3 regions of the Pseudomonas sp. C9-3 genome follow, and region 1 is predicted to be linked to each of the others. Evidence: predicted binding sites of a transcription regulator. Region 1 holds the regulator's gene; each other region holds the start of a gene.

Region 1 (10,235 bases):
AATGCTGTAACGGCAGAATCTCGAGAAGCTCGCCAACCTTGGCGATTTCATGCATGTCCTTGGGCATGCCGGAGATCTGCAGTGTCTTGCCAGCCTTGCGCGCATCACGGGTGTAGGACAGCAGCAGCGACAATCCGACGCTACTGGAGTGTTCCACCGCCGAGCAGTCCAGGCGCAGCGCCGCGGCCTTGCTGGCGGTAATCAGGTTTCTGCCCTGCTCGCGCAGCGCCGGCCCGGTCCTGTAGTCCAGCACGCCGGCAAGGACCAGATCGCCCTCGCCACGCTCCGTGATACTGCCCTGACTCATTCTGCACTGCCTTCCGGCTGGCCCTTGGCGGCATCCTTGGCCTTGGCGACGACCTGGCCCCAACCGGCGATGGTCTTCTCCAGGTCGTTGCGGTTCTTCTGCATGGAGTCGGCGAACTGGTCACGGAACAGCTTGCCGATGTTGATGCCGTTGATGATCACGTTACGCAGGCGCCAGTCGCCACCCTGGTTGACCATGGTGTACTGCACCGGATAGACGGCGCCATTGCTGCCGACCACTTCCATGTTCACCGAAGCGCGATCCTGCTCCTGCTTGCCACTGTTCAGCACGCGGATGTCCTGGTTGTCGTACTCCAGCAGCGCGTTGCCGTAGAACTGGAACAGGCTGTTCTTGAAGGTTTCCTCGAAGCGCTTGACCTGCTCCGGCGTCGCCTGGCGGGAGTACTTGACGGTCATTACGCCCTTGGCGATGCCCTCGGAATCCACGACCGGGCCGAGGATGCGGTTCAGGGTGTCGTAGAACGCCTGGGGATTGGCCTTATAGCTGGCCTTGTTGGTTTTCAGGTCCGACAACAGGCTGTCGACAGTCTTCTGCACGACCTGCTGAGCAGTCTGCTCGGCCTGGGCGAACAGCGGCAGGATCGCGAGCAGGACCAGGAAGCCACGACGCAAGGTTTTCAACATGGAGTGAGCCCTCATTTCTTCGAGTCGTCTTTGTTGACCGAATTCAGCAGGAATTTGCCGATCAGGTCTTCCAGCACGAGTGCCGACTGGGTGTCCTTGATGGTATCGCCTTCCTTCAACAGCTCTTCATCGCCACCGACACTGATGCCGATGTACTTCTCGCCCAGCAGGCCGGCAGTGAGGATGGAGGCGGTGGAGTCGTCCGGCAGGTTGTTGACCTGACGATTGATCTCCATGGTCACACGACCACGATAGCTGTCATGGTCCAGGTCCACCGCAGTGACCTTGCCGATGGTGACACCTGCCATGGTGACCTTGCCGCGGACGGTAACGCCGGCGATGTTGTCGAAATAGGCGTACAGCTTGTAGGTATCGCCCGTATTGCCGATGGTCAGTCCGCTGACACGCAGGGCCAGCAGCAGCAGGGCCAGCAGGCCGGCCAGAATGAACAGGCCTACACCAATTTCCAGGGTGCGGGTTTGCATCAGAAGTCTCCAAACATCAAGGCGGTCAGGATGAAGTCCAGCCCCAGCACGGCCAGGGAGGCATACACAACGGTACGGGTGGTGGCGCGGCTGATCCCTTCGGAGGTGGGTTCGCAGTCATAACCCTGGAACACGGCGATCCAGGTCACGACGAAGGCGAACACCACGCTCTTGATCACGCCATTGAGAATGTCCTTGGTGAACTGCACGCTGTTCTGCATGTTCGACCAGTACGAACCGTCATACACACCCAGCCAGTCCACGGCGACCAGGGCTCCGCCCCAGATGCCGACGACACTGAAGATAGCTGCAAGCAGCGGCATCGAGATGAAGCCGGCCCAAAGGCGCGGGGCGATGATGTACTTGAGCGGGTCGACGCCGATCATCTCCAGGCTGGACAACTGCTCGGTGGATTTCATGTTGCCGATCTCGGCAGTCAGCGCGGAACCTGCACGCCCGGCGAACAGCAGGCCGGTGACCACCGGTCCCAGTTCACGCAGCAGCGTCAGCGCAACCATCTGGCCGACCGCCTGTTCGGAGCCGTAGCTCGCCAGGATGTTGTAGCCCTGCAGGGCCAGCACCATGCCGATGAACAGGCCGGACACGACAATGATCGCCAGGGACAGCACGCCCACCGAATACAGCTGCTTGACCAGCAACTGGAAGGCGCCGCTGTGCACCCGGCGGCCGAAGATGGCGTGGACCAGGAACAGGCTCGAACGGCCCAGCGACTCGAGAACATCGAGGCCCGCGCGCCCGAGCAGGCGAACTCGCTCGAGCGAAGAAGTCTTGCGCATCAACGTTCTCCCAGCAGGTCGGCGCGGTAATCGCGAGCAGGATAGTGGAACGGCACCGGACCATCCGGGATGCCCTTCATGAACTGGCGTACCCGCGGATCATCGAGACCCTGCAGGTCGGCCGGCGTTCCGTGGCCGAGCACGCGGCCATCACCGACGATATAGATGTAGTCGGCAATGCTCGCGGTTTCCGCCAGATCGTGGGACACCACGATGGAGGTAATGCCCAGGGCATCGTTGAGCAGACGGATCAGGCGCACCAGTACGCCCATGGCGATCGGGTCCTGGCCCACGAAGGGCTCGTCGTACATCAGGATCTGCGGGTCCAGCGCGATGGCGCGGGCCAGCGCCACGCGGCGTTTCATGCCGCCGGACAGCTCGTCGGGCATCAGTTCCACCGCCCCGCGCAGGCCAACGGCCTGGAGCTTCATCAGGACAATGTCACGAATCATGTCCTCGGGCAGCTCGGTGTGCACGCGCAGCGGGAAGGCGACGTTCTCGAAGACATCGAGGTCGGTGAACAGTGCACCGCTCTGGAACAGCACGCCGAACTGCTTGCGCATGTCGAACAGGTCGCTGCGCCCCAGCGTGGGGAGGTTCTGGCCGTTGACCCACACCTCGCCGCTCGCCGGACGCAGCTGGGCGGCGATCAGTCGCAGTAGGGTGGTCTTGCCACACCCCGACGGCCCCATGATCCCGGTGACCTTGCCGCGTGGAATGCGGATGTCCACGTTATCGAAAATCTTACGCGTGCCACGCTTGAAGCTCAGGCCCTTCAGCTCGACCGCGTATTGGTCATTGGTGCTCATAGAACTCCTTTCATCACGGCGCTGTCCGTTGCCCCGTCTGTCATACGGCAGAAACACGGCGCGGCAGGCCGAACGGCCGCGAACTATAACACCCCGTGAAGCCGCGCCCCAAGGGCTGCTAAGCCACCGTTAAGGCTCAGTTCAGCAAAATGCGAGCAACATTGAGTTGCCAGTGATGAAGCCTTTGCCGCTTTCCCGTTATAATCTCGCACTTCATTTTGCCCCGCGCCTTTCGAACATGAGCCAGAAACACGATTTCATCCAGTCGGCACAACGCACCATCCGCCTCGAGCGTGACTCGGTGGACGCCCTGCTGCCGCGCATCGGCGCCGATTTTTCGCTGGCCTGCGAACTGCTGCTGAGCTGCAAGGGCCGCGTCGTCGTGGTCGGCATGGGCAAGTCCGGCCATATCGCACGCAAGATCGCTGCCACCCTCGCCAGCACCGGTACGCCGTCGTTCTTCGTGCACCCGGCCGAGGCCAGCCATGGCGACATGGGCATGATCACCAAGGACGACGTCGTCCTGGCCCTGTCCAACTCCGGCTCCACCGCGGAAATCGTTACCCTGCTGCCGCTGATCAAGCGCCTGGGTATCACCCTGATCAGCATGACCGGCAACGCCGAATCGCCGCTGGCCAAGGCCGCCGCGGTCAACCTGGATGCCAGTGTCGAGCACGAAGCCTGCTCGCTGAACCTGGCACCGACCTCCTCCACCACGGTTTCCCTGGTGATCGGCGATGCGCTCGCCATCGCCCTGCTCGAAGCACGCGGTTTCACCGCCGAAGACTTCGCCTTCTCGCATCCGGGCGGTGCGCTGGGCCGTCGATTGTTGCTGAAAGTGGAAAACATCATGCACGTGGGTGAAGCATTGCCGCAGGTTTCTCCCGGCACTTCGCTCAGCGGTGCATTGCTGGAAATGACCCGCAAGGGCCTGGGCATGACCGTCATCCTTGGCGAAGACGGCAAGCTCGCCGGGGTCTTCACCGACGGCGACCTGCGTCGCACCCTGGACAAGGGCCTGGACGTGCGCCAGGTGACCATCGACAAGGTGATGACCGTGCATGGCAAGACCGCCCGCCCGGACATGCTCGCCGCCGAGGCCCTGAAGATCATGGACGACCACAAGATCAACGTGCTCGTGGTCGTCGACGACACGGACCACCCGGTCGGCGTACTGCACGTCCACGACCTGACCCGCGCGGGGGTCATCTGAATGACCGCCGACCTGCTGCAACGCGCGAAGGCGGTCCGCCTGGCGGTGTTCGACGTCGACGGCGTACTCACCGACGGCAAGCTCTACTTCCTGCCCGACGGCGGCGAGTTCAAGACCTTCAACACCCTGGACGGCCAGGGCATCAAGATGCTGATGAACTCCGGCGTGCGCACCGCGATCATCACCGGCCGTTCGAGCCCGGTGGTCGAGCGCCGGGCGAAGAACCTGGGCATCAACCACCTGTTCCAGGGCCGCGAGGACAAGCTGGTCGCCCTGGACGAGTTGCTCGCCGAACTGGGTCTAGGCTATGAAGAAGTCGCGTACCTGGGCGACGATCTGCCTGACCTGCCGGCCATCCGCCGCGCCGGCCTGGGCATGGCGGTCGCCAGCGGCGATGCCTTCGTGCGCCAGCATGCCGACGGCGTAACCCAGGCCCGTGGCGGCGAAGGCGCCGCCCGCGAGTTCTGCGAACTGATCCTGCGCGCCCAGGGCAACCTCGAAGCTGCCCAGATCGCGTATCTCTAGAGCCGAACATGCCCAAGACACTCCAACAGAAGCTGTTGCTCGCCCTGATCGCCATCCTGCTGATCGCCCTCGGCTATTACTGGAACGTGCGCCTGGACTTCAACGAGCGGCAACTCAAGTCGCAGACCAGCGACGCCATCGACTTCTACGTGGTCAACGCCAAGAGCGTTCAGTACCGCATCGACGGCTCCCTCGCCTACGAGATGACCGCCGACAAACTCGAACACCTGAAAGCAACCGACGTGACCCTGGTCACCACGCCTGACCTCTACTTCCATCGGGAGAACGAGCCCCAGCCGTGGCATGTCCAGAGCGTTCACGCCGAAGTGGCCCCCGAAGGCAAGCAGGTCGAGCTGATCGACGACGTGCGTGTTGCGCGCACCGACGCACAGCAACGCACGCTCCTGCTCAACACCTCGCGCATGACGGTGTTCCCAGACAAGGACTATGCGCAGACTGACCAGCCCGTGAAGATCACCGAACCCAACGGTGTGACCACGGCAGTTGGCATGAAAGCGTATCTGAAAGACAGCCGGATGCTCCTGCTGTCCAACGTAAGAGGTCAGCATGAGGCTCGTTAACACCCTCCCCCTTCTTTTCAGCCTCGCCGCCGCTATCGGCAGCAGTGCAGCCTGGGCTCTTCCCACCGACCGGGAACAGCCGATCCGGGTCCAGGCCGACAGCGCCGAACTGGATGACAAGCAGGGCGTCGCCGTGTATCGCGGCGACGTGGTGGTAACCCAGGGCAGCATGAAGCTGACTGGCAACACCGTCACGCTCAAGCAGAACAAGAATGGTGACATCGAAGTCGTCACCTCGGTCGGCAAGCCCGCCTACTTTGAGCAGAAGCCGGCGCCGGACAAGCAGATCACCCAGGCTTACGGCCTGACGATCCAGTATTTCGTCACCCAGAACCGCGTCGTACTGATCGACCAGGCCAAGGTGATCCAGGAAGGCAACACCTTCGAAGGTGAAAAGATCGTCTACGACACCCAGCGCCAGATCGTCAACGCAGGCCGCGCCACCGGCTCCCAGGTGACCACCCCGCGCCCGCGCATCGACATGGTCATCCAGCCCAAGAAAAAGCAGGATCAAGCGCAGTAATGGCTACGCTAACCGCCCAGCACCTCGCCAAGAGCTACAAGAGCCGGCAAGTCGTCCGCGACGTCAGCATGAGCATCGAGAGTGGGCAGATCGTCGGCCTGCTCGGCCCCAACGGAGCAGGCAAGACTACCTGCTTCTACATGATCGTCGGCCTGGTTCGCGCCGATCAGGGGGTCGTGCGCATCGACGAGCAGGACGTCACCCACCTGCCCATGCACGGCCGCGCCCGCGCTGGCATCGGCTACCTGCCGCAGGAAGCCTCGATCTTCCGCAAGCTGTCGGTGGCGGACAACATCGGTGCAATCCTCGAAACCCGCAGCGACCTGGATCGCGCCGGCCGCCAGGAAGCCCTGGAAAGCCTGCTCGAGGAGTTCCACATCCACCACATCCGCGACAACCTCGGCATGAGCCTGTCCGGTGGCGAGCGTCGCCGCGTGGAGATCGCCCGTGCACTGGCCAGTTCGCCGAAGTTCATCCTGCTGGACGAACCTTTCGCCGGTGTCGACCCGATCTCCGTCGGCGACATCAAGCAGATCATCCACCACCTCAAGGCCAAGGGCATCGGTGTGCTGATCACCGACCACAACGTCCGCGAGACCCTGGATATCTGCGAGACGGCGTACATCGTCAACGACGGCCAGTTGATCGCCGAAGGTAATGCCGAGAGCATCCTCGCCAACGACCTGGTGAAGGAAGTCTACCTGGGCCACGAGTTCCGCCTCTGACGCCCCGAGCCGCGCCCTGCCTGGGCGCGGCAGCTCATTTCCCTCCCTTGCATGGTGCGGCTTGTCGGCTGCGCCATGACGTATCCGGCTGCCGGATCCCCGCTGGCGCAACCGGGTTGTAACGAAAGGTCGACAGCCCCTAGGCAAAGCGTCCAAACTCAGGCATATAATTTGCTTCCTCGCGGCGCCCCGGCGTCCGTAGTCGTGGATATGGCGCGCTTTGCGCCAGCGAACAAGGTGCCTAGTTCCAGCCATGAAACCATCGCTAGTCCTCAAGATGGGCCAGCAGCTGACGATGACCCCGCAGCTGCAACAGGCCATCCGACTGCTCCAGCTCTCCACGCTGGACCTCCAACAGGAAATCCAGGAAGCCCTGGAGTCCAACCCGATGCTGGAGCGCCAGGAAGAAGGCGAGGACTACGACAACAGCGATCCCATGGCCGACGGCGCCGAATCGGGCGCCAACGGCACCAGCAGCAACTCCCAGGACAATTTTCAGGAAAGCACTACGCCCAACGCCGACAGCCTCGACGAGGACCAGTGGGCCGAACGCATCCCCAACGAGCTTCCGGTCGACACCGCCTGGGAAGACATCTACCAGACCAGCGCCAGCAGCCTGCCCAGCAACGATGACGACGAGTGGGACTTCACTTCCCGCACCTCCGCTGGCGAAAGCCTGCAGAGCCATCTGCTCTGGCAACTGAACCTGGCGCCGATGTCCGACACCGATCGCCTGGTCGCCCTGAGCATCATCGACGGCATCAACGACGACGGTTACCTCGAAGAATCCCTGGAAGACATCCTCGCCTCCATCGACCCTGAACTGGGCGTGGAAATGGACGAAGTGGAAGTCGTCCTGCGCCGTGTGCAGCAGCTCGAGCCTGCCGGAGTCGGTGCGCGCAACCTGCGCGAATGCCTGCTGCTGCAGCTACGCCAGCTGCCCACCAAGACCTACCTGCTGGCCGAGGCCATCCGCCTGGTCAACGACCACCTGGACCTGCTCGGCAGCCGCGACTACAGCCAGCTGATGCGACGCATGAAGCTCAAGGAAGACGAGCTGCGCGAGACCATCGAGCTGATCCAGTCGCTGCACCCACGCCCCGGTTCGCAGATCGAATCCGGCGAAGCCGAATACGTGGTTCCGGATGTCATCGTGCGCAAGCACAACGAGCGCTGGCTGGTGGAACTGAACCAGGAAGCGGTACCGCGCCTGCGCGTGAACTCGCAGTATGCGGGCCTGGTGCGCCGCGCCGACTCCAGCGCCGACAACACCTTCATGCGCAACCAGTTGCAGGAAGCGCGCTGGTTCATCAAGAGCCTGCAGAGCCGCAACGAGACACTGATGAAGGTGGCGACCCAGATCGTCGAGCACCAGCGCGGCTTCCTCGAGTACGGCGAGGAGGCGATGAAACCGCTGGTCCTGCATGACATCGCCGAAGCGGTGGGCATGCACGAATCGACCATCTCCCGCGTCACCACGCAGAAATTCATGCACACGCCGCGTGGCATCTTCGAGCTGAAGTATTTCTTCTCCAGCCACGTCAGCACCTCCGAGGGTGGCGAGTGCTCGTCCACCGCGATCCGCGCGATCATCAAGAAACTGGTCGCGGCGGAAAGTCCGAAAAAGCCATTGAGTGACAGCAAGATCGCTGGTTTACTGGAAGCACAGGGCATTCAAGTGGCACGTCGTACCGTCGCCAAGTACCGGGAGTCCCTAGGAATCTCTCCCTCGAGCGAGCGCAAGCGGCTGGTGTGACGTTGATCCACGCCAAGGTGTTCCGGCGGCAGGCCCCATAACCTGCCACTTACACACGGGCAACAAGGAGAAAGCGGTATGCAAGTCAACATCAGTGGACATCAACTGGATGTGACCGACGCCCTGCGCGACTATGTCGGCGAGAAACTTGGCCGACTGGAGCGCCACTTCGACAAGATCACCAATGTTCAGGTCATCATGGAGGTCGAGAAGCTGAAGCAGAAAATTGAAGCCACCCTCCACATCGCCGGTGGCGAAGTGGTGGCCTGCGCCGAACATGAAGACATGTACGCGGCCATCGACCTGCTCACCGACAAGCTCGACCGCCAACTGATCAAGCACAAGGAAAAATACCTCGAACGCCAGCAAGGTGTTGGCGTCCGTTAACCCCTCCCTATGATCCGACTTGAGCAAATCCTGACCCCCGGCCGTTCCCTCGTGAACGTGCCGGGCGGCAGCAAGAAACGTGTCCTCGAACAAATCGCCAACCTGGTGGCTCGCGAGCTGCCGGGTTTCGATTCCCAAGACATCTTCGACAGCCTGGTGGCCCGGGAACGCCTGGGCTCCACCGGCTTCGGCAATGGCATCGCCATTCCGCACTGCCGCCTCCCTGGCTGCCAGTCGCCGATCAGCGCCATCCTGCACCTGGATCACCCGGTAGATTTCGACGCCCTCGACGGCGCGCCGGTCGACCTGGTGTTCGTGCTGCTGGTGCCGGAAGCCGCCACCGAGGAGCACCTGGAACTGCTGCGGCAGATCGCCTCCATGCTCGACCGCTCCGACGTCCGCGACCGCCTGCGTCACGCCGCCAACGGCGAGGACCTGTACCGGATCGTCGTGGACTTCCAGAACAACGGGCACTGATCATGCGCCTGATCATCGTCAGTGGAAGATCCGGCTCCGGCAAGAGCACCGCGCTCAACGTGCTGGAAGACAACGGCTTCTACTGCATCGACAACCTGCCGGCCAGCCTCCTCCCGGACCTGGCCCAGCGCGCGCTGCTGCACACCGAGCTGTTGCACCCGCAGGTCGCCGTCTCCATCGACGCGCGCAACCTGCCCAGCCAGCTGCAGCGTTTCCCCGAGCTGCTACAGGAAGCTCGCGACAAGCACATCCAGTGTGACGTGGTGTACCTCGATGCCGACGATGAAACGCTGCTCAAGCGCTTCTCCGAGACCCGCCGGCGCCACCCGCTGACCACCGACAGCCGCTCGCTGGCCGAAGCAATCGCCGATGAGACGCATCTGCTGGCACCGATCGCCGACCTGGCGGATCTCAAGCTCAACACTACGAATCTCAACCTGTATCAGCTGCGCGACGTGCTCAAGCTGCGCCTGCTGAACAAGCCCGAACTGGGCACCGCCTTCCTGGTCGAATCCTTCGGCTTCAAGCGTGGCATGCCGGTGGATGCGGACCTGGTGTTCGACGTGCGCTGCCTGCCCAATCCCTACTGGAAACCGGAACTGCGCGAGCACACAGGGCTGGAAGCGGAAGTCCAGGAATACCTGGCGGCGCAACCGGATGTCGAAGAGATGTACCAGGACATCCTCACCTACCTGAACAAATGGCTGCCGCGCTTCGCCGCGAGCAACCGGGCCTATGTGACCATCGCCATCGGCTGCACCGGTGGCCAGCATCGCTCGACCTATATTGCCGAGCGCATCGGTCAGGCCCTCAAGGAAACCCTCACCAACGTACAGATTCGCCACCGCGACCTGAGCTAAGCAGCGACAGACAACAAAAGGACAGCCCCTCGCGATGCCCGCCCTCGAAATCACCATCATCAACAAGCTTGGCCTGCACGCCCGTGCGGCGGCCAAATTCGTCGGCGTGGCGGGACGTTATCCCTGCCAGGTTCGCGTAGGGCGCA
Region 2 (10,235 bases), 1.5 Mb from region 1:
CGCTCGATGCGGTCTTCCTGCTGCAGGTCGGCAAGGGTGCGGGCGACCTTGAGAATCCGGTGCAGGGCGCGCAGTGACAGGTTCAGGCGTTCGCCGGCCTTTTCCAGCCAGGCCTGGTCTTCCGGGCTTAACGCACAATATTGGTGCATTTTCTTCAGCGTAAGAAACGCGTTTGCGCAGCCCTGGCGGGCGAGCTGGCGCTGGCGGGCAGCGGCGACCTGAGTGGCCAGTTCCGCGCTGCTGGTGCTGGGCCCGCTGGGGGCAAGGGTGGTGCTTTCCCGGTTGACGGTGAGGTGCAGGTCGATGCGGTCCAGCAACGGCCCGGAGAGCTTGGCGCGGTAGCGCTGGATCTGTTCCGGGGAGCAGCGGCAACGCCCGCTGGGGTCGCCGAGATAGCCGCAGGGGCAGGGGTTCATCGCTGCCACCAACTGGAAGCGTGCCGGGAAGCGCACACGGCCGTTGGCGCGGGCGATGACAATTTCGCCCCCTTCCAGCGGTTCGCGGAGAACCTCCAGGACCTTGCGATCGAACTCCGGCAATTCATCCAGGAACAACACACCTTCGTGCGCCAGTGTGATCTCGCCCGGCTGCGGGCGGCTTCCCCCGCCGACCAGCGCCGGTGCGGAGGCGGTGTGGTGCGGTTGTCTGAAGGGGCGCTGTGGCCAGTGAGTCAGCGGCCCGCGACCTGCCACGGAATGGATCGCGGCAACCTGCAACGCCTCATCTTCGTCCAGCGGCGGCATCAGGCCGGGCAGGCGGCTGGCGAGCAGGGTCTTGCCGGTGCCGGGCGGACCGCTGAACAGCAGGTTGTGCGCCCCGGCAGCGGCGACCAATAGCGCGCGCTTGGCGGCGGCCTGGCCCTGGACTTCCGACAGGTCCGGATAGGGCGGCGTCACCCGCATCAGGCCGTTCGCCTCATAAGGACGCAGTCGCTCCTGGCCGCTGAAGTGCGCGGCCAGCTCCAGCAGGTGGCCGACGGCGTAGACGGTCAGGCCGCTGGCGAGGCTGGCCTCTTCGGCGTTCTCCTTCGGCACCACCAGGGCGCGGCCGGCGGCGCGGGCAGCCAGGGCGGCAGGTAATACCCCGGGGACCGGGCGCAAAGTGCCGGACAGCGCCAGTTCGCCCAGGCATTCCAGTTCATCCAGCCCGGCAGCGTCGGCCAACTGGCCGCTGGCGGCGAGGATGCCCAGGGCGATGGCCAGGTCGAAACGCCCGCCATCCTTCGGCAGGTCGGCCGGGGCGAGGTTCAGGGTGATGCGTCGGTTGGGGAAATCGAAGCCGGCGTTGAGCAGGGCGCTGCGCACGCGGTCCTTGCTCTCTTTCACGGCGCCTTCGGGCAGGCCGACCAGGGTCAGGGAAGGCAGGCCGTTGGCCAGGTGTGCCTCGACGATGACGCCGGGCGCTTCCACGCCGACCTGGGCGCGGCTATGGACGATGGCGAGGGACATGGATCACTCCTGGATCGCATGCCGCCCGCCAGGCGGGGATCAGTTTTCGGAGGCGGAGGCGGCTGTATCGGCTGGGGAGAGGCGGGCTTCCATCTCGGCGACCTTGGCTTCCAAGGCCTCGAGGCGTGCGCGGGTGCGCGCGAGGACGACCATCTGGCTGTCGAATTCGTCGCGGCTGACCAGGTCGAGCTTGCTGAAGGCGCTCTGCATCAGAACCTTGAACTGGGCTTCCAGCTCGGCCTTCGGCAGGGGCGATTCGCCACCGAACAGGCGACCGGCTTGTTGGCTGATGGCATCGAGGAAGGCTTTGGGCGGCAGCATGGTTCATGGGTTCCGGATTGAATCAGAGCGCAGTCTATCACGCAGCCGCCGCCGGCTGCGGCGTGCGGCGTTGCACGCTTTTTGAGCAGTGTGCCCGCTCGCCGTGCGCGCTTTCGGTGCGCACGGGCGGCGCTGGCGAATCGCCAGAAACTCCTCTTTTACGCCAAGTGCCTGATGGCGCGGGCATTTCCACGAACTGGCAAGCTTCATGCTTTGGGGCATACATGGCGTGCACCGATGCAGTTCCGGTGCGGCAGGCGAGGCAGAGGATCGCTTCGATCAACGCAGTCGGAGTGCTGAGGTAGGGCGGCCGGCGCATTACAAAAGCCAGACACTGCGCTTAGACTTGTCTCCGGGTTCGTTCTTCCTGGGGCGGGTCCACCAAAACACGGGAGAGAGTTACATGAAGCTAGTCACAGCCATCATCAAGCCGTTCAAGCTGGACGACGTTCGTGAGTCGCTGTCCGAGATCGGCGTGCAGGGCATCACTGTGACCGAAGTCAAAGGCTTCGGCCGGCAGAAGGGCCACACCGAGCTGTACCGTGGCGCGGAATACGTTGTCGATTTCCTGCCGAAGGTGAAGATCGACGTCGCCATTGCCGATGACCAGCTGGATCGTGTTATCGAAGCCATCACCAAGGCCGCCAACACCGGGAAGATCGGTGACGGCAAGATCTTTGTCGTAAATCTGGAACAGGCCATTCGTATCCGTACCGGCGAAACCGGCACCGACGCGATCTAAGCCAAGCCCACACCGAACCCCACGCCCCAGGAGAAACAACAATGACTCTGCGCAAATACGCAGGGCTAGGCGCCCTATTGCCCCTCGCAATGCCCGGTCTGGCCTTGGCCGACGAGGCTGCGGCCCCCGTCCTGAATAGCGGTGACACCGCCTGGATGCTGATTTCCAGTGCCCTGGTGCTGCTGATGACCATCCCCGGCCTGGCCCTGTTCTACGGCGGCATGGTGCGCGCCAAGAACGTCCTGTCGATCATGATGCAGTGCTTTGCGATCACCGCGCTGATCAGCATCCTCTGGGTCGTCTACGGCTACAGCCTGGCCTTCGATACCGTCGGTATGGAGAAGGGCGTGGTCAACTTCGCTTCCTTCGTCGGCGGCCTGGACAAGGCCTTCCTCAGTGGCCTGACCAGCACCGGCTTGACTTCCGCCGCGGCGCTGTTCCCGGAAAGCATCTTCGTGATGTTCCAGATGACCTTCGCGATCATCACTCCGGCCCTGATCGTCGGCGCCTTCGCCGAGCGCATGAAGTTCTCGGCCATGCTGATCTTCACCGCGCTGTGGTTCACCCTGGTCTACGCACCGATCGCCCACATGGTCTGGAGCGGTGACGGCGGCTTGCTGTGGGACTGGGGCGTGCTGGACTTCGCCGGCGGCACCGTGGTGCACATCAACGCCGGTATCGCCGGCCTGGTGGCGTGCATCGTGCTGGGCAAGCGCAAGGGCTACCCGACCGCTGCCATGGCGCCGCACAACCTGGGCTACACCCTGATCGGCGCCGCGCTGCTGTGGGTGGGCTGGTTCGGCTTCAACGCCGGTTCCGCGGCTGCTGCCAACGGTACTGCCGGCATGGCCATGCTGGTCACCCAGATCGCCACCGCCGCCGCTGCCCTGGGCTGGATGTTCGCCGAGTGGATCACCCACGGTAAGCCGAGCGCCCTGGGTATCGCTTCGGGTGTGGTTGCCGGCCTGGTTGCCGTCACCCCGGCCGCCGGTACCTGTGGCCCGATGGGCGCCATCGTGATCGGCCTGGCGGCCGGCGTGATCTGCTTCTTCGCCGCCACCAGCCTCAAGCGTGCCGTCGGTTACGACGACTCCCTGGACGCCTTCGGCGTGCATGCGGTCGGCGGTATCGTCGGCGCCCTGCTCACCGGCGTGTTCGCAGCGCCGGCCCTGGGCGGCTTCGGCACCGTGACCGACATCGGCGCCCAGCTGTTCACCCAGTTCAAGGGCGTGGCGTTCACCATCGTCTACACCGGTATCGTCAGCTTCGTGATCCTCAAGGTCCTGGACCTGGTCATGGGCCTGCGCGTCACCGAGGAAGAGGAAACCGTGGGTCTGGACCTCTCCCTGCACAACGAACGCGGCTACAACCTGTAAGGGTTCGCGCAAGTTCGACGAAGGGCGCCCTCGGGCGCCCTTTGCTTTTTCGATCAGCACGCTAGAATGCGCGCGCATCACCGTTAGCGACGGAGAAGTGCCCGCCATGTGGCAGCAGAAGTCGATCACCCTGCGCCCTCGCCCGCGAGGTTTTCACCTGGTCACCGACGAGATCCTGGCTGCGTTGCCGGAGCTGTCGAGGTGCCGGGTAGGCCTGCTGCACCTGCTGCTGCAGCACACCTCCGCCTCGCTGACGGTCAACGAGAATGCCGATCCCTCGGTGCGTCGCGACTTCGAGCGGTTCTTCAATCGCCTGGTGCCCCAGGGTGAAGGCGGCTACGAGCATGACTACGAGGGGCCGGATGACCTTCCGGCGCATTTCAAGTCGAGCCTGCTGGGCTGTCAGCTGACGCTGCCGATACAGCAGGGAGGCTTGGCAATGGGCACCTGGCAGGGTATCTATCTGGGCGAGCACCGTGACCACGGCGGCCCGCGCAGGATAGTGGCGACCTGGCAGGGCGAGCTTGTATGAATTTTTTCCGGCGGCGTTCGTCAAAGCGCGCAGCTGGGCTATAACTAACGTGCTTTGCAGCACCACAGAGGTTGAACGATGAGCGACGAAGAACTGGAACAGGACGAGCTGGACGGCGCTGACGAGGATGATGGCGAAGAGCTCGCCGCAGCCGACGACGGCGACGCCGAAGCAGACAGCGGCGATGGGGATGAAGCCCCTTCTTCCAAGGGCGGTGGCAAGAAAGCCAAGGCCGCTGCGGAAGAAGAGGAACTGCCCTCGGTCGAAGCCAAGCAGAAGGATCGTGATGCACTGGCTCGCGCGATGGAGGAATTCCTCACTCGCGGCGGCAAGGTGCAGGAGATCGAGCCCAACGTCGTGGCCGACCCGCCCAAGAAGCCGGATAGCAAATACGGCAGCCGCCCTATCTGATATCTGACGCAATACGAAAAGCCCCGTCGCTCCGTCTGGAGCGGCGGGGCTTTTTCATGTCCGATTATTGCGGCGTGCCGTGCTGTAGGAGCGAGCTTGCTCGCGAATCACCTGGAACCAGCGGCAGCCGGGAGCCCTGGTTCGCGAGCAAGCTCGCTCCTGCGAATAGCAGGAGTATCAGAGCTTTGCCAGGACGCCCGGCAGCTCTGCCAGGTTGTGGATGATCGCGCTGGGCGCTTCTTCGCCGTCCCATTGCTTGCGCGCGGGGTTGAACCAGATCGCCTTCATGCCCGCGCGGCGCGCGCCGGCGATGTCATCGCTGGGGTGGTCGCCGATGTGCACGGCGTGTTCGGCGGCGACGCCGCCGCGCTTGAGCGCTTCCTGGAACGGGTGCGGATCGGGCTTGCCGACGCCCAGTTCTTCCGCGCACAGGGCGAACTGGAAGTAGTCGGCCAGGCCCAGCCGGCGCACGTCGGCGTTGCCGTTGGTGAGCACGCCGAGGATGAAGCGGTTGGCCAGTTGCTCCAGGGTCGGGTGTACCTCGGGGAACAGTGCCACCTGGTGCCGCGCCTGGAGGAAGGTTTGGAAGCCGGCCTCGGCCAACTCCGTCGCCTCGGGCTGTGGATAACCCGCGTCGAGCAGCGCGTGGAACAGGATGCGCCGGCGCAGCTCGCTCAAGCGGTGCTTGAGCATCGGGTCCTGCTCCATCAGCCGCGAGCGGATTGCCCACAGGTGCTCGATGGGCACCGGGCCGAGCTGTGCAGCGTGCACCGCGAGCCAGTCACGCAGGGTGGCTTCGGCGCTGTTCATCACCGGGGCGACGTTCCACAGCGTGTCGTCGAGATCGAAGGTGACCAGACGGATACTCATTCTTCTGCTCCGGGTTTACGGCGTGCCCGTGGGTGCGCCTGGTCGTAGACCGTGGCGAGGTGTTGGAAGTCCAGGTGGGTGTAGATCTGCGTGGTGGCGATGTCGGCGTGGCCGAGCAGCTCCTGTACCGCGCGCAGGTCCTGGGAGGATTCGAGCATATGGCTGGCGAACGAATGCCGCAGCATGTGCGGGTGCAGGTGCTGGCCCAGCTCGCGCACGCCGGCCTCGCGCACCCGCAGCTGGATGGCGCGCGGCGTCAGGCGCTTGCCGCTGCGGCCGATGAAGACGGCGTTGTCCTGCGGCGACACGCTGGCCCGTAGTGGCAGCCAGGCTTCGATGGCCTGCCGCGCGGCGCGGCCGACCGGCAGTTCGCGGACCTTGTTGCCTTTGCCGTGGACGCGTACCAGGCCGTCCTTCAGGTCCAGCCATTCCAGGTCGAGGCCGACCAGCTCGGAGAGGCGCAGGCCGGAGGAATAGAACAGCTCCAGCAACGCCTGGTCGCGACGGGCGATGAAGTCGTCCTCGACGCCGCCGTCCAGCAGTTGCGCGGTGCGGTCGGTATCCAGCGTGCGCGGCAGCTTGCGGGCGCCCTTGGGCGCGGCGAGGCCGTCGGCGGGATCGTGTCGGCAGCGGCCTTCGCGAATCAGGTACTGGTACAGCCCGCGGGTGGCCGACAGCAGGCGGGCCAGGCTGCGGCTGGCAAGGCCCTGCTGGTGCAGGCGGGCGACGAACAGGCGCAGGTCGCGTACCTGCAGCGCCGACCATTCGTTGATCGAGGATTTCTCGCACAGCGCGGCGAGCCGCGCCAGGTCGCGGCGGTAGCCGTCGAGCGTGTGCACGGACACCTGGCGCTCGCTGCGCAGGTGTTCCAGATAGGATTCCAGATCGGCTTCGAGCGACACGCGGAAAGCTCCCAGTGATACAGCCAGGCTGGCAGCTTACCGCGTTGCGAAGGTCAGCGTACCGAGCGCAGTGGCGTGGAGAAGCGCGGCAGGGTGCGCGCGAGGACTTCGGCGACGTAGCCGAGGAACAGGGTGCCCAGCGAGCTCTTGTAGTGCTGCGGATCGGGGCTGCCGATTGCCAGCACGCCGTGCAGACCCTGGAAGGTCAGCGGCACGACGGCGGCGGAGCCGACCTGCTCGCGTTCGCTTTCGCAGAACAGGAAGGCCAGCTCGTGGGGGCGCAGCACGCCGCAGACGGTCTTGCCGCCGGACAGCAGGCCACCGATGGCCTGGTGCGCTTCGGCGCTGCTCACCGAGCGGCCCACCGGCAGGTTGTTGTCGCTGAACAGGATCAGGCTGACGTAGGGCACGAGGAATTCGTGGCGCAGGCTGTCTTCCACCGTGCTGACGATTTCCTCGAGGCTGGTGGCGTCGAGCAGGTCGAGCACCAGGCGGCGGGTCTTGTCGAACAGGCGATCGTTGTCGCGGGCTACGTCCATCAATTGCGACAGCCGATGGCGCATCTCGATGTTGCGTTCACGCAGCAGGCGCACCTGGCGCTCCACCAGCGACACGGCATCGCCCGGCTGGTGCGGAATGCGCATCTCCGGGATCAGCTCGTCATGGTCGACGAAGAATTCAGGGTGCCGGCGAAGATAGTCGGCGACCTGTTCGGCTTCGAGCGTAACGGTGGGGTCCTGCGGAGTATCGGTCATAAGCGTCCCGGTTATAGACGTACCTGGCCTTCGAACACCCGCACGGCGGGCCCGGTCATCATAACGGGCTGACCCGGTCCTGCCCACTCGATGGACAACCGTCCGCCGGGAAGGTCGATCTGTACCGGCGATTGCAGCCAGCCCTGGCGAATGCCGGCGACGGCGGCGGCGCAGGCGCCGGTGCCGCAGGCCAGGGTCTCGCCGGCGCCACGTTCCCAGACGCGCAAGCGTGCCTGGTGCGGATTGACGATCTGCAGGAAGCCGATGTTGGCCTTCTGCGGGAAGCTTTCGTGGACTTCGAGTTTCGGGCCCAGCGTGCGCACCGGTGCGCTGTCGACATCATCCACGCGCAGCACGCCGTGCGGGTTGCCCATGGAGATGGCGGCCAGTTCGTAGCTCTGCCCGTCCACTTCCAGGGGATAGCTCAGCGCCTCGCTCTCGGCCTTGAACGGCACCTGCTCGGGCACCAGGCGCGGCGGGCCCATGTCGACGGTGACCTGGCCATCGTTGGCGATGGTCAGCTCGATCATGCCGCCCTTGGTTTCCACGCGGATGGTCTTCTTCGCGGTCAGGCGCTTGTCGACCACGAAGCGCGCGAAGCAGCGCGCGCCGTTGCCGCACTGTTCGACCTCGGTACCGTCGCAGTTGAAGATGCGGTAGCGGAAGTCCGCGTCCGGTGTGCTCGGCGGCTCGACGATCAGCAGTTGATCGAAACCGACTCCGAAATTGCGGTCGCCCCACTGTTTGACGTGGCGTGGCTGCACATGGGCGTGCTGGCTGACCAGGTCCAGGACCATGAAGTCATTGCCCAGTCCGTGCATCTTGGTAAAGCGCAGAAGCATCGTCGTCTCGGCCTCAGTCCGGCAGCAGGCTTTCGCCGGCGAACAGCTCTTGTCTCTTGCGGCAACGCACCCCGTGCGCGGCCGAGCTATCCACCAGCACCTCAGCGGCGCGGCCCCGGGTGTTGTCGTTGGAATTCATGACGAAACCATAGGCGCCGGCCGGATGAACGGCCAGCAGGTCACCTTCTTTCCGGGCGGGAGCGCGAAGCCGGCAGGGAAGTCGCCGGTTTCGCCGGGCGGCGTGCCAAAGCGCTCGGCAATCGCCGACGCTGGCACGTCTGCCGCGAGCAGTAGCCCGCCGCGGACGTCGAAGGCGTCCATGGGAACGCCTTCAGAGACCGTAGCGGTCCTTGCTGTGTTCGTTCTTGGCCTTTTCGTCGTCCGGCAGGTACAGCGGGCCTTTCTGCCCGCAGCCAGCGATGGCGGCGGTCAGCAGGGCGATCGCGACGAAGGGAAGCAGCAGTCGCTTCATGGCGGAATCCTTGTAATAAAGCGTCAATGGGGCCGGAGTATACCGGCCCCCCGCCGGCTTGCCTATGCGAGCCGGCTCCCGCCCGGCGGGGCTTTCGGCTCGCGCCCGGCGGGCCACTGGCCCTATGATGGCGGGCAAAAAATGGAAAGCTCGATGGACTATCGCGATCCCCTGCCCAGTTCGGTGTCGGTGGCCTACCTGCAGGGCCTTGTGGAGCATCTGCAGCGCCACGGCGTGGAGCCGGCGCAGCTGCTGGCGACGGTGCATCTGGATCCCTCGATCCTCGCCCAGCGCGACCAGCGTATTGCCGCCAGTGCCTACCTTGAACTGGTCGGTGCCGGCGTACGCCTGAGTGGCGACGACAACCTCGGCCTGCATCTGGGCGAGGCGGTGCGCCCTGGCTACTACGGTGTACTCGGCTACCTGATCATGAGCTGCGCGACCCTTTCCGACGCCCTGCATCGCCAGGCGCGCTATGCCGCGCTGGTGGGCAACCTGGGCCGCGTCGAGCTGGCCGACGAGCCGCCGCGCGCCGGTTGCGAGCCGTTGGTCAAACACTGCTGGGAGGCGCTGCTGCCGCAACAGCAACGGCAGATGAGCGAGGAGACGCTGGCCGGCTGGGTCAGCTTCGGCCATTGGGTCAGTGGCGTGGACGAGGCGCCATTCGAAGTGCGCTTCAGCCACAGTGCCCCGGCGGACGTCAGCGAACACGCACGCATCTTCCGCTGCCCGGTACTGTTCGATCAGCCGGACAATGCCCTGGTCTTCCCCAAGCGCCTGCTGGCGCTGCCGCTCGGCCAGGCCGACGCCCAGGTGCAGCGCACCCTGGATGCCTACGCTGAACGCCTGCTGGTGGAGATCAACAAGGGCGACAGCGTGCTCGACCGCGCGCGCCTGGAGCTGGCGCGCCAGTTGCCGGAGCAGGGCGCCGACCTGGAGCGCCTGTCACTGACGCTCGCCCTGAGCCCTCGCACTCTGCAGCGCCGCCTGCGCGATACCGGCCTGTCGTTCAGCCAACTGGTGGACGAAACCCGCCAGCAGCTGGTGCTCCACTATTTGCGCGACGCGGCACTGGACACTGCCGACATCGCCTACCTGCTGGGCTTCAGCGAAGCCGGTTCGCTCGCCCGCGCATTCCGGCGCTGGACGGGGCAGAGTCTGGGCGAATACCGGCGTAAACTGGTGCCTTTGACTGATCCCGAGGACGATGCATGAGCACTTTGAGCGAAGCCCGCTTCCATGACCTGGTGGACGCCGTACAGGTAACGGTGGAGGACGCCTTCGACGACAGCGATCTGGACCTGGACCTGGAGAACTCCAGCGGCGTGCTGACCGTGCGCTTCGAGAACGGCACCCAGCTGATCCTCAGCCGCCAGCCGGCGCTGCGCCAGCTGTGGGTGGCGGCGCGCTCCGGCGGCTTCCACTTCGACTACGACGAATCTGGCTCGCTGTGGATCTGCGACAGCACCCGCGAACCGCTGGGCGCGCTGCTCAATCGCGCCACGCTGGAACAGGCTGGCGAGGATGTCGACTTCCCCGGCATCTGACGCGCAGGCGAGCGTCG
Region 3 (10,235 bases), 1.1 Mb from region 1:
GTCCTTGCGGGTCTGCTCGCGGATATGGGTCATCAGGCTCATGGAGACTTCGTCGCTGATCGCCAGCGGGCCTACCGGCATACCGGCCTGGCGCGCCTGGTTCTCGATCATCGCCGCCGACACGCCTTCGCCGAGCATCGCCAGGCCTTCGTTGGTGAAGGTGCCGAACACGCGGGAGGTGAAGAAGCCGCGGCTGTCGTGGACGACGATCGGGGTCTTCTTGATCTGCAGGACGTAGTCGAAGGCGCGGGCCAGAGTGGCGTCGTCGGTCTTCTCGCCGCGGATGATCTCCACCAGCGGCATCTTGTCCACCGGGCTGAAGAAGTGCAGGCCGATGAATTTCTGCGGCTGCGCCACGGCTTCGGCCAGGCCGGTGATCGGCAGGGTCGAGGTGTTGGAGGCGATCACCGCGTCCGCCAGCGCGGCGGATTCCGCAGCAGCGCTGACCTTGGCCTTCAGGCCACGGTCCTCGAACACGGCCTCGATGATCAGGTCGCAGCCTTCGAAATCGGCGTCACTGGCGGTCGGCTTGATGCGGGCGAGGAAGGCGTCGCGTTTCTCGGCTGTCATCTGGCCCCTGCCGACTTTCTTGTCCAGCAGGCCGGCGGAGTACGCCTTGCCCTTTTCCGCCGCTTCGATGGAAACGTCCTTGAGCACCACCTCGATGCCGGCGGCGGCCGAGACGTAGGCGATACCCGCGCCCATCATGCCGGCGCCGACGACACCGACCTTCTTCGTCTGCTGCGGCGGGATGCCTTGCGGACGGGATTTGCCGGCGTTGATCTCGTTGAGCTGGAACCAGAAGGTGCCGATCATGTTCTTCGCCACCTGGCCGGTGGTCAGCTCGGTGAAGTAGCGCGCCTCGATCAACTGCGCGGTATCGAAGTCCACCTGGGCGCCTTCGACGGCAGCGCACATGATCTTCTCCGGTGCCGGGAAGCAGCCCTTGGTCTTGTCGCGCAGCACGGACGGGGCGATGGCGAGCATCTGCGCCACGGCCGGGCTGGACGGCGTGCCGCCGGGGATCTTGTAGCCGGCGCTGTCCCACGGCTGCTTGGCGGCCGGGTTGGCGACGATCCACTCGCGGGCCTTGCTCAGCATCTCGTCGCGGCTGGAGGCCAACTGATGGATCAGGCCGGCCTTGAGCGCCTGGTCCGGGCGCACCTTCTTGCCTTCGGCCAGGTACGGCAGGGCCTTCTCCAGCCCCAGCAGGCGCACCATGCGCACTACCCCGCCGCCACCGGGCAGCAGGCCCAGGGTGACTTCCGGCAGGCCGAGCTGGACGTGGCTTTCGTCCAGGGCGATGCGGTGGTGGCAGGCCAGGCAGATTTCCCAGCCGCCGCCCAGCGCCGCGCCGTTGATAGCGGCAACTACCGGCTTGCCGAGGGTTTCCAGGCGGCGCAGCTGGCCCTTGAGCACCAGGATGCCTTCGTAGAAGGCCTTGGCGTCCGCCTTGGTGACCTTGATCAGTTCATTGAGATCGCCGCCGGCGAAGAAGGTCTTCTTCGCGGAGGTGATCACCACGCCGGCGATCGAATCCTTCTCGGCTTCCAGGCGCGCGACAGTGGCGGCCATGGCCTCGCGGTAGACACCGTTCATGGTGTTGGCGCTCTGGCCGGGCATGTCCATGGTCAGGACGACGATATTGTCCTGGCCTTTTTCAAAGCGGATGGCGTCGGTCATTTTTATTCTCCGGCCTCAAACCCTTTCAATAATCGTCGCGATGCCCATGCCGCCGCCCACGCAGAGGGTGGCCAGGCCGTAGCGCAGGTTGCGCCGCTCCAGTTCGTCCAGCAGGGTGCCGAGGATCATGCAGCCGGTGGCGCCCAGCGGGTGGCCCATGGCGATGGAGCCGCCGTTGACGTTGACCTTGCTCTCCGGCACGCCCATGTCCTTCATGAACTTCATCACCACCGAGGCGAAGGCTTCGTTCACCTCATAGAGGTCGATGTCCTCGGCCTTCAGTCCGGCCTTGGCCAGCGCCTTGCGGGTGGCCGGCGCAGGGCCGGTGAGCATGATGGTCGGGTCGGTGCTGGTCACCGCGGTGGCGACGATGCGGCCACGGGCCTTCAGGCCCAGCTCGCGGCCCTTGGCTTCGGAGCCGATGAGCATGGCGGTGGCGCCGTCGACGATGCCGGAGCTGTTGCCCGGCGTATGCACGTGTTCGATGCGCTCGACGAAGCTGTACTTGCGCAGTGCGCTGGCGTCGAAGCCCATCTGCCCCATCATTTCGAAGCTGGGCTTGAGCGCGCCGAGGCCTTCGAGGGTGGAGTCGGCGCGGATGAACTCGTCATGGTCGAGCAAGACGATGCCGTTCTGGTCGGTGACCGGCACCAGGGATTTGGCGAACAGCCCTTCGGCGCGGGCCTTGGCAGCCTTCTGCTGGGAACGCAGGGCAAAGTCGTCGACGTCAGCTCGGCTGAAGCCTTCCAGGGTGGCGATCAGGTCGGCGCCGATGCCCTGGGGGACGAAGCTGGTGTGCAGGTTGGTCTCCGGGTCCAGCGCCCAGGCGCCGCCATCGGAGCCCATGGGCACGCGGGACATGGATTCCACGCCGCCGACCACCACCAGGTCCTCGAAGCCCGAGCGCACTTTCATGGCGCCCAGGTTGACCGCTTCCAGGCCCGAGGCGCAGAAGCGGTTGATCTGCACACCGGCGATCTGCTCGTCCCAGTCGGCCACCAGCGCGGCGGTCTTGGCGATGTCCGAGCCCTGGTCGCCCACCGGGGTCACGCAGCCCAGGACGATGTCGTCGACCTGGGCGGTATCCAGCTGGTTGCGCTGCTGCAGCGCGCGCAGTACACCGGCCATCAGGTTGACCGGCTTGACGCTATGCAGCGCGCCGTCCTTCTTGCCTTTGCCGCGGGGAGTACGCACCGCGTCGTAAATGAATGCTTCGGTCATGGCGTTCTCTCTTAGAGTTGTCGTCACGCAGGCGTGGCGTGTCGGCCTACCTTAGCGGCGTATCGGCACGGAGCAATGACCGCAGCGCTCAGCGAAATTGACCGCCACGCTCAGCGACCGACCGGAGGCGATGAGGCCGAAGGCTCTGGAAAGGGGCTGCCGGCGGCAGCGGACGAGCGGTCGAAAAGCTGAACGGCTTTGTCACGTGCCAGTCATATAGAGGGAATATGCCTGAAGCTGCATCACTTGCTGCAAGATGGTCTAAGCCCGCGCGGCACTAGGCTTAGACTCCGTTATGCAGTGAATGAAAAGCGTGCAGATGATGCGAAAAGTGCCGTTGCCGGGTTTTGCCGGCTCGGCTCGAGAAACCAGAAGCCAAGGCATGCGCGCCACTATCAACAGGCAGTGGGTGGCCGTGCCAAGAACAAGAAAGGCGGAAGGAGATCATGGACAAACAATCGAGAAAATGGCGTCAGGCAAGCCTGATCGTCTTCGCAACCACCGTTGTTCTGATCATTCCCAATCTGAGTCGTCTGGTCGGCTAGGGCCAACACCCGGCTTCCCCGCCGCTGCGTACCGCGTGCCGCCATCCGCGAGCCACGGTCAACGCAGCGCGGGAGCCACCTACCTCCTGCTGCGCCCACTCCTCTGCTAATGTTCCGCGGCCCACTCCGCCACGGATGCGACCATGCGCCCACTGCTGCTGACGCTGCTCCTGCTCTGCCCCACCGCTTTCGCCGCGACGCTCACCCTGGAACTGCCCGATGGCGAGCACAGCCTGACCAGTGAGCAATTGCTGGCCGATCCCCAGGCGCAGGACATCGAGATTCCCGCCGACGTTTCCTACAACCGCAGCATGCATTACCGCGCGGTGCCACTGGCCGCGCTGCTCAAAGGCGTGAAGCCCGGTGATCACCTGCAGGCAGTGGCGCTCGATGGATTTGCCGCCGAGCTGCCAGCCGCGCCGCTACTGGAGAGCAAAGGCTCGCGCGCCTGGCTGGCCATCGAGGAAGCCGACAAGCCCTGGCCGAAACTCGGCGACGGCAAGCCGTCCGCCGGGCCGTTCTATCTTGTGTGGAGCGATCCCAAGGCCGCCGGCATCGGCCCGGAGCAGTGGCCGTTCCAGGTTGCCAGCATCCGTTACCTGAAGCCGCTGGCCGAACGCTTCCCGGCGCTGCTGCCGGCGAAGAACGCACCGAAGCCAGTGCAGGAAGGTTTCGCCCAGTTCCAGAAGAACTGCCTGGCCTGCCATCGCCTGAACGGTGCCGGGGATTCGCAGTTCGGTCCGGACCTGAATATCCCGCACAACCCGACCGAATACTTCGCCGCGGGCTATCTCAAGCAGTACATCCGCGACCCGCAGAGCCTGCGGCACTGGCCGGAGGCACGGATGAAAGGGTTTGCGGCGGATGTGATCAGCGACAGGGAGCTGGATGAGATCGTCGCTTACCTGAAGCACATGGCGGGGCGCAAGGTGAAGGTTGGCGGCTAGAAGCCGGGGCTCTCTGTAGGGCGCATAACGCGCCAGCGTTATCCGCCATATCGATATCGGCGGATAACCTGTTCCAGGTTATCCGCCCTACCGTACTGAATCGTCTGGCGGGACGGAAGGTTAACGCCTGCGGCTGATCGGCAAGGCCTGCGTAGCGGCTGTTCGCGAGCAAGCTCGCTCCTACACCCCTGCACCGATGCATCCCTGTAGGAGCGAGCTTGCTCGCGAACCCGCCCCGCAGCGAAGCGTCAGTGCCAATAATCCCCCGGCGGCGCCGGCAGCTCGCCGAGCAACTGGCGCAACCCCGCGCCCCACTGCCCGCGAATTCCCTCGAAATACGCATCGCCTTCCTGGATGCGGTACCCCGCCGGTACCTCCAGGCTGCCTTCGCGGTACACCAGCAGGTCCAGCGGCATGCCCACCGAGAGGTTGCTGCGGATGGTCGAATCGAAGCTGATCAGCGCGCAGCGCAGCGCCTGTTCCAGCGGCGTGGCGTAACTCATGGCGCGGTCGATGATCGGCTTGCCGTACTTGCTTTCACCGATCTGGAAGTAAGGCGTGTCGCGGCAGGACTCGATGAAGTTGCCCTGCGGGTAGACATTGAACAGGCGCGGCACCTCGGTGCCGATCTGCCCACCCACGAGGAACGAACTGCCCAGGTCGACGCCCTGGTTCTGCCCGATGTTCTCGTCGTGGTCGACCACCTCGCGCAGCGTCGACCCCACCAGCCGGGCCGCTTCGAAGAGGTTGCCGACGTTCCCCAGGTTCGGTTCTTCGCTGCCCATGCGCTGCCGCAGCACGCTGATCACCGACTGCGAGGTGGCCAGGTTGCCGGCGCTCTGCACCACGATCAGGCGCTCGCCGGGCGTGCCGAAGATGTGCAGCTTGCGGAACACGGCGATGTTGTCGACGCCGGCGTTGGTGCGCGAATCGGAAACGAAGACCAGGCCCTGGGCGAGGTTCATGGCGACGCAATAGGTCATGACGTTCTCATGGCAGGTTCAGGGAGCGGGAGGGCTGGCACCGATCTTAAGCCGGTGCCCGGCCTTTCGCCACGCCTGCTCATTGCTGCATCTGCTGGGCCTGCTGCAGGTGCCCCGGCGCCACGGTGACGCGGGCATGCATCTGCTCACCGCCGCCGCCCCGACGCATGCCGCGCACCGGGCAGGCGTCGAGGTAGTCCAGGCCCACCGCCAGTTTCAGGTGGCGTTCGGGGCGGTCCAGCACGTTGGTCACGTCGAAGCTGTACCAGGCGTCGTCCAGCCAGGCTTCGGCCCAGGCGTGGCTGGCGAGGTGTTCTTCGCTGTCGGTGTAGAGGTAGCCGGAAACGTAGCGCGCCGGCACGCTCAGGTAGCGCAGGCAGGCGAGGAAGGCGTGGGCGTGGTCCTGGCAGACGCCCTGCCCGGCCGCAAAGGCTTCGGCGGCGGTGCTATCCACCTGGGTCGAACCGGGCACATAGGCGATGCGCTCGTTTAGCGCCTGCATCAGGCGAATCATCGCCTTGCGGTCGCGGCGCTCGGCGCACTGGGCGCGGGCAAACTCCTGCAGCGCGCCGTCGGCCAGGGTCAGGCGAGTGCTGCGCAGGAACGGCAGCGGCGACAGGTGATCGTGCTCGCACTCGTTCTCCACGTCGATTTCGACGTTGCCATGGGCGGCGATGGCAATGGCCTCGTGGGGCTCGTCGAGGGTCAGCACATGGAGGATGTTGCCGTAGGCATCGCGCTGCGGGTGCGCCGGACGCGGCAGGTGCAGTTGCCAGTCCAGGACGTGCTGGCGTTCGCTCTCCTGGGGGGTCAGGCGCAGGTACTGGATGCTCGCGCGCACCTGGTCTTCGTAGCGGTAGGTGGTGTCGTGGCGGATGGAGAGTTTCATGCGGCCTCCAGGTACGAGCTGTGAATGGCGTTGGCGAGCTGGCGCACCAGCCCGATGTGGTCGGTGATCCAGGTGTGCAGGCCGGTGCCCAGCACCTCGTCGATGCCGGTGTAGCGCACCCGCGCTTCCAGTTCGGCGGCCATGCGCTGCGCCGGGCGGCCGTTGGCGCCGGGCAGGCTGGCGAGGATCTGGCGCAGCTCCTCGGCACAGGCCAGCAGCGAGCGCGGGACGTCCTCGCGCAGCAGCAGGAGTTCGGCGATGTTCCGTGCGTTCAGCGCATCGCGATAAAGCTCGGTGTAGCCCTCGAAGGCCGAGAGCGCGCGTAGCAATGCCGTCCACTGGTAGTAACCACGGGCGGAACCTTCCGCCGGGCCGGCGCTGTGTTCGCCCAGCACCTGATGACGCGCATCGAGCAGGCGCAGGGTGTTGTCGGCGCGCTCGATGTAGGTGCCTAGGCGAATGAAGTGGAAGGCGTCGTTGCGCATGCTGGTGCCGAAGGTGGCGCCGCGGAACAGGTGCGAGCGGTCCTTCACCCATTCGCAGAAGTGGCTGATGCCGTAGCGCAGTAAGCCCTGGTGGGCGATGTCGCGCATCTCCAGCCAGGTGGCGTTGATGTTTTCCCACATGTCGGTGGTGATGCGCCCGCGCACTGCATGCGCTCCGGCACGGGCGGCGCCGAAGCAGGAATAGATGCTGGTGGGGTTCTGGGCATCCAGGGCGAAGAAGTTCAGCAGGCGCTCGGCGTGCAGCTCGCCGTGACGGGCGAGATAGGCGTCGAGATTGCCGGTGATCAGCATCGGCATGGCCAGTTCTTCCAGGCCATCGCCGCGGCCATCCTGGGGCATCAGCGACAACGAGTAGGACACGTCGAGCATGCGCGCGAGGTTCTCGGCGCGCTCCAGGTAACGCGACATCCAGTACAGGTCGGAAGCGGTTCTACTCAGCATGGTCAGTCCCCTACCACCCAGGTGTCCTTGGTACCGCCACCTTGTGACGAGTTGACGACCAGCGAGCCTTCGCGCAGCGCCACGCGGGTCAGCCCGCCGGGCACCAAACGCACGTTGTCCGGCGCGGACAGCACGAAAGGCCGCAGGTCGATGTGGCGCGGGGCGATGCCGTTCTCGACGAAGGTCGGGCAGGTAGACAGGCTCAACGTCGGCTGCGCGATGTAGGCCTCCGGCCGCGCCATCAGCCGCGCGCGGAAAGCTTCGATTTCCCCCGTGGTAGCCGCCGGGCCGACCAGCATGCCGTAGCCGCCGGAGCCCTGGGCTTCCTTCACCACCAGTTCGGGCAGGTGCGCCAGCACGTGGGACAGGTCCTGCGGGCGGCGACACTGCCAGGTCGGCACGTTGTGCAGGATCGGCTCCTGGTCGAGGTAGAAGCGGATCATCTCCGGCACGTAGGGGTAGACCGACTTGTCGTCGGCCACGCCGGTGCCGATGGCGTTGGCCAGGACCACGTTGCCGGCGCGATAGGCGGCCAGCAGGCCGGGCACGCCGAGCATGGAGTCGGGATTGAAGGCCAGCGGGTCGAGGAAGTCGTCGTCGATACGCCGGTAGATCACGTCCACCTGCTGTGGGCCGGCGGTGGTGCGCATGTAGACGCGCTCGTCGCGGACGAACAGGTCGGCGCCCTCCACCAGTTCCACGCCCATCTCGCGGGCAAGGAACGCGTGCTCGAAATAAGCGCTGTTGAAGCGTCCCGGCGTCAGCACCACCACGCTGGGGTTATCCAGCGGGCTGGAGTTGCGCAGGGTGTCCAGCAGCAGGTTCGGGTAGTGGTCGATGGGAGCGATGCGCTGGGCGGAGAACAGCTCGGGGAACAGCCGCATCATCATCTTGCGGTTCTCCAGCATGTAGGAGACGCCGCTGGGAGTGCGCAGGTTGTCCTCGAGCACGTAGTAGGCACCGTTGCCGTCGCGTACCAGGTCGATGCCGGCGATGTGCGCATAGACATTGCCGGGCACGTCCAGGCCCTGCATCGCCAGCTGGTACTGGTCGTTGGCCAGCACCTGTTCGGGCGGGATCAGGCCTTCCTTGAGGATGCGCTGGTCGTGGTAGAGGTCGGCAAGGAACAGGTTGAGCGCCTGTACACGCTGGATGCAGCCGGCCTCGATGATCTTCCATTCGCTGGCGGGAATGCTCCGCGGGATGGTGTCGAAGGGAATCAGGCGCTCGGTGCCCTGGTCGTCGCCGTAGAGGGTGAAGGTGATGCCCGCGCGATAGAACAGCAGGTCGGCTTCGCGGCGGCGCTGTTGCAGATGCTCGCCGGGCATGTCCGCCAGCCAGCGGGCGAACTCCGTGTAGTGCGGTCGGCAGGCGCCAGCGGCGTCATGCATTTCGTCATAGAACACCCGAGCCATCTTCTACTCCTTGTTGCCGCTCGTCCTCGGCTACGAAGGCCATCGCAAGGCCCGTGCCAGAGGTCGATTTCCTGTTGGTTCAATGACTTGCAAAGTCTGCCCGGACGCCACGCACCCGCTTGGTGCGCTTTTGCCGGCCGGCCACCCCGGCTCGCCCCGTTTGGGGCCGCAAGCGCCATGCGGCGGGCCTTTGCGGGGTGCCGGAGGCTTTCTTGTCAGCCTTCGGGGCCGGAACTACGCTGCAAGAGCGTGCCCATTCGCTATGGACATGCAGCGGTCAACGGAGGTGCCATTTTTCTGCGCGCTGGTTCCGCAGTGGCTCCCACAACGAAGAACAACAGGAGTCCGTCCATGTCATCCGTGCAATTGTCCTTAGTGAAAGCCGCGGCACTGGCCTTTGCCGGCGTCAGCCTGCTCTCCAGCGCCTCGCTGCAGGCGGCAGAAGCACTCAAGCAGCTCGGCAACCCCGAAGGCGCGCTGGATATCATTGCCTGGCCCGGCTACATCGAGCGCGGCGAGAGCGACAAGAACTACGACTGGGTCAGCCAATTCGAGAAGGACAGCGGCTGCAAGGTCAACGTGAAGACCGCCGCCACTTCCGATGAAATGGTCAGCCTGATGGCCAAGGGTGGCTACGACCTCGTCACCGCGTCCGGCGATGCCTCGCTGCGGCTGGTCTACGGCAAGCGCGTGCAGCCGATCAACATCGCCCTGGTGCCCAACTGGAAGAACGTCGACAAGCGCCTGCAGGACGCGCCCTGGCACACGGTGGACGGCAAGCACTACGGCACGCCGTACCAGTGGGGCCCGAACGTGCTGATGTACAACACCAAGGTCTTCCCCAAGGCGCCGGACAGCTGGAGCGTGGTGTTCACCGAGCAGAAGCTGCCCGACGGCAAGAGCAACAAGGGCCGCGTGCAGGCCTATGACGGGCCGATCTACATCGCCGATGCGGCGCTCTACCTGAAGACCACCCAGCCCGCGCTGGGCATCCAGGACCCGTACGAACTCAACGAGGAACAGTACGCCGCCGCCCTCAAGCTGCTGCGCGAACAGCAGAAGCTGATCCACCGCTACTGGCACGACGCAACGGTGCAGATGAGCGACTTCAAGAACGAAGGCGTGGCCGCTTCCGGTTCCTGGCCCTACCAGGTGAATGCGCTGCAGGGCGAGAAGCAACCGATCTCCTCGACCATCCCCACCGAGGGCGTCACCGGTTGGGCCGACACCACCATGATGCACGTGGACGCCAAGCACCCGGTGTGCGCCTACAAGTGGCTGAACTGGTCGCTGGAACCCAAGGTGCAGGGTGACGTCGCCGCCTGGTTCGGCTCGGTGCCCGCCTCGCCCGACGGCTGCACCGGCAGCCAGTTGCTGGGCGCCCAGGGATGCGCCACCAACGGCTACGACCAGTTCGACCGCATCGCCTTCTGGAAAACCCCGCAGGCCAAGTGCGCGCAGGGGCAGTGCGTGCCGTACAGCCGCTGGACGCAGGACTACATTGCGATCATGGGTGGGAGGTGACCCCTCGGTACTGACTGCTTTTCTGTAGGAGCGAGCTTGCTCGCGAACAGCCCCGCTGCGGAGTCCGGTTCGCGAGCAAGC

The links. The regulator sigma-54, encoded in region 1, starts transcription at its own class of promoters, with help from an activator protein. The targets are predictions, from matches to a motif close to ANTGGCATNNANNTTGCTNT.
Region 2: glnK (P-II family nitrogen regulator) is a predicted target of sigma-54. The motif match lies at 1,965-1,984, and genes of this name have one in related genera.
Region 3: RS899_RS06360 (circularly permuted type 2 ATP-grasp protein) is a predicted target of sigma-54. The motif match lies at 8,672-8,691, and genes of this name have one in related genera.

Annotation. Positions count from the first base shown of each region.
Region 1 covers NZ_CP135919.1:364,982-375,216, reverse strand. Annotated here, with positions in the region: gene RS899_RS01715 (STAS domain-containing protein) at 1-307, opposite strand, end outside; gene RS899_RS01710 (MlaC/ttg2D family ABC transporter substrate-binding protein) at 304-951, opposite strand; gene mlaD (outer membrane lipid asymmetry maintenance protein MlaD) at 963-1,436, opposite strand; gene mlaE (lipid asymmetry maintenance ABC transporter permease subunit MlaE) at 1,436-2,233, opposite strand; gene RS899_RS01695 (ATP-binding cassette domain-containing protein) at 2,233-3,042, opposite strand; gene RS899_RS01690 (KpsF/GutQ family sugar-phosphate isomerase) at 3,281-4,255, shown strand; gene RS899_RS01685 (HAD family hydrolase) at 4,256-4,780, shown strand; gene lptC (LPS export ABC transporter periplasmic protein LptC) at 4,789-5,361, shown strand; gene lptA (lipopolysaccharide transport periplasmic protein LptA) at 5,348-5,884, shown strand; gene lptB (LPS export ABC transporter ATP-binding protein) at 5,884-6,609, shown strand; gene RS899_RS01665 (RNA polymerase factor sigma-54) at 6,863-8,365, shown strand; gene hpf (ribosome hibernation-promoting factor, HPF/YfiA family) at 8,444-8,752, shown strand; gene ptsN (PTS IIA-like nitrogen regulatory protein PtsN) at 8,762-9,229, shown strand; gene rapZ (RNase adapter RapZ) at 9,232-10,089, shown strand; gene RS899_RS01645 (HPr family phosphocarrier protein) at 10,124-10,235, shown strand, end outside.
Region 2 covers NZ_CP135919.1:5,552,888-5,563,122, reverse strand. Annotated here, with positions in the region: gene RS899_RS25490 (YifB family Mg chelatase-like AAA ATPase) at 1-1,448, opposite strand, end outside; gene RS899_RS25485 (accessory factor UbiK family protein) at 1,488-1,769, opposite strand; gene glnK (P-II family nitrogen regulator) at 2,173-2,511, shown strand; gene RS899_RS25475 (ammonium transporter) at 2,553-3,887, shown strand; gene RS899_RS25470 (secondary thiamine-phosphate synthase enzyme YjbQ) at 3,994-4,419, shown strand; gene sutA (transcriptional regulator SutA) at 4,498-4,830, shown strand; gene RS899_RS25460 (HAD family hydrolase) at 5,008-5,700, opposite strand; gene xerC (tyrosine recombinase XerC) at 5,697-6,602, opposite strand; gene RS899_RS25450 (DUF484 family protein) at 6,656-7,357, opposite strand; gene dapF (diaminopimelate epimerase) at 7,369-8,199, opposite strand; partial or broken gene RS899_RS25440 (diaminopimelate decarboxylase) at 8,213-8,439, opposite strand; gene lptM (LPS translocon maturation chaperone LptM) at 8,531-8,671, opposite strand; gene RS899_RS25425 (AraC family transcriptional regulator) at 8,825-9,886, shown strand; gene cyaY (iron donor protein CyaY) at 9,883-10,218, shown strand; gene RS899_RS25415 (DUF1289 domain-containing protein) at 10,196-10,235, shown strand, end outside.
Region 3 covers NZ_CP135919.1:1,440,357-1,450,591, reverse strand. Annotated here, with positions in the region: gene RS899_RS06390 (3-hydroxyacyl-CoA dehydrogenase NAD-binding domain-containing protein) at 1-1,683, opposite strand, end outside; gene RS899_RS06385 (acetyl-CoA C-acetyltransferase) at 1,699-2,904, opposite strand; gene RS899_RS06380 (cytochrome c) at 3,593-4,396, shown strand; gene RS899_RS06375 (proteasome-type protease) at 4,645-5,379, opposite strand; gene RS899_RS06370 (transglutaminase family protein) at 5,459-6,268, opposite strand; gene RS899_RS06365 (alpha-E domain-containing protein) at 6,265-7,215, opposite strand; gene RS899_RS06360 (circularly permuted type 2 ATP-grasp protein) at 7,218-8,630, opposite strand; gene ydcS (putative ABC transporter substrate-binding protein YdcS) at 8,982-10,154, shown strand.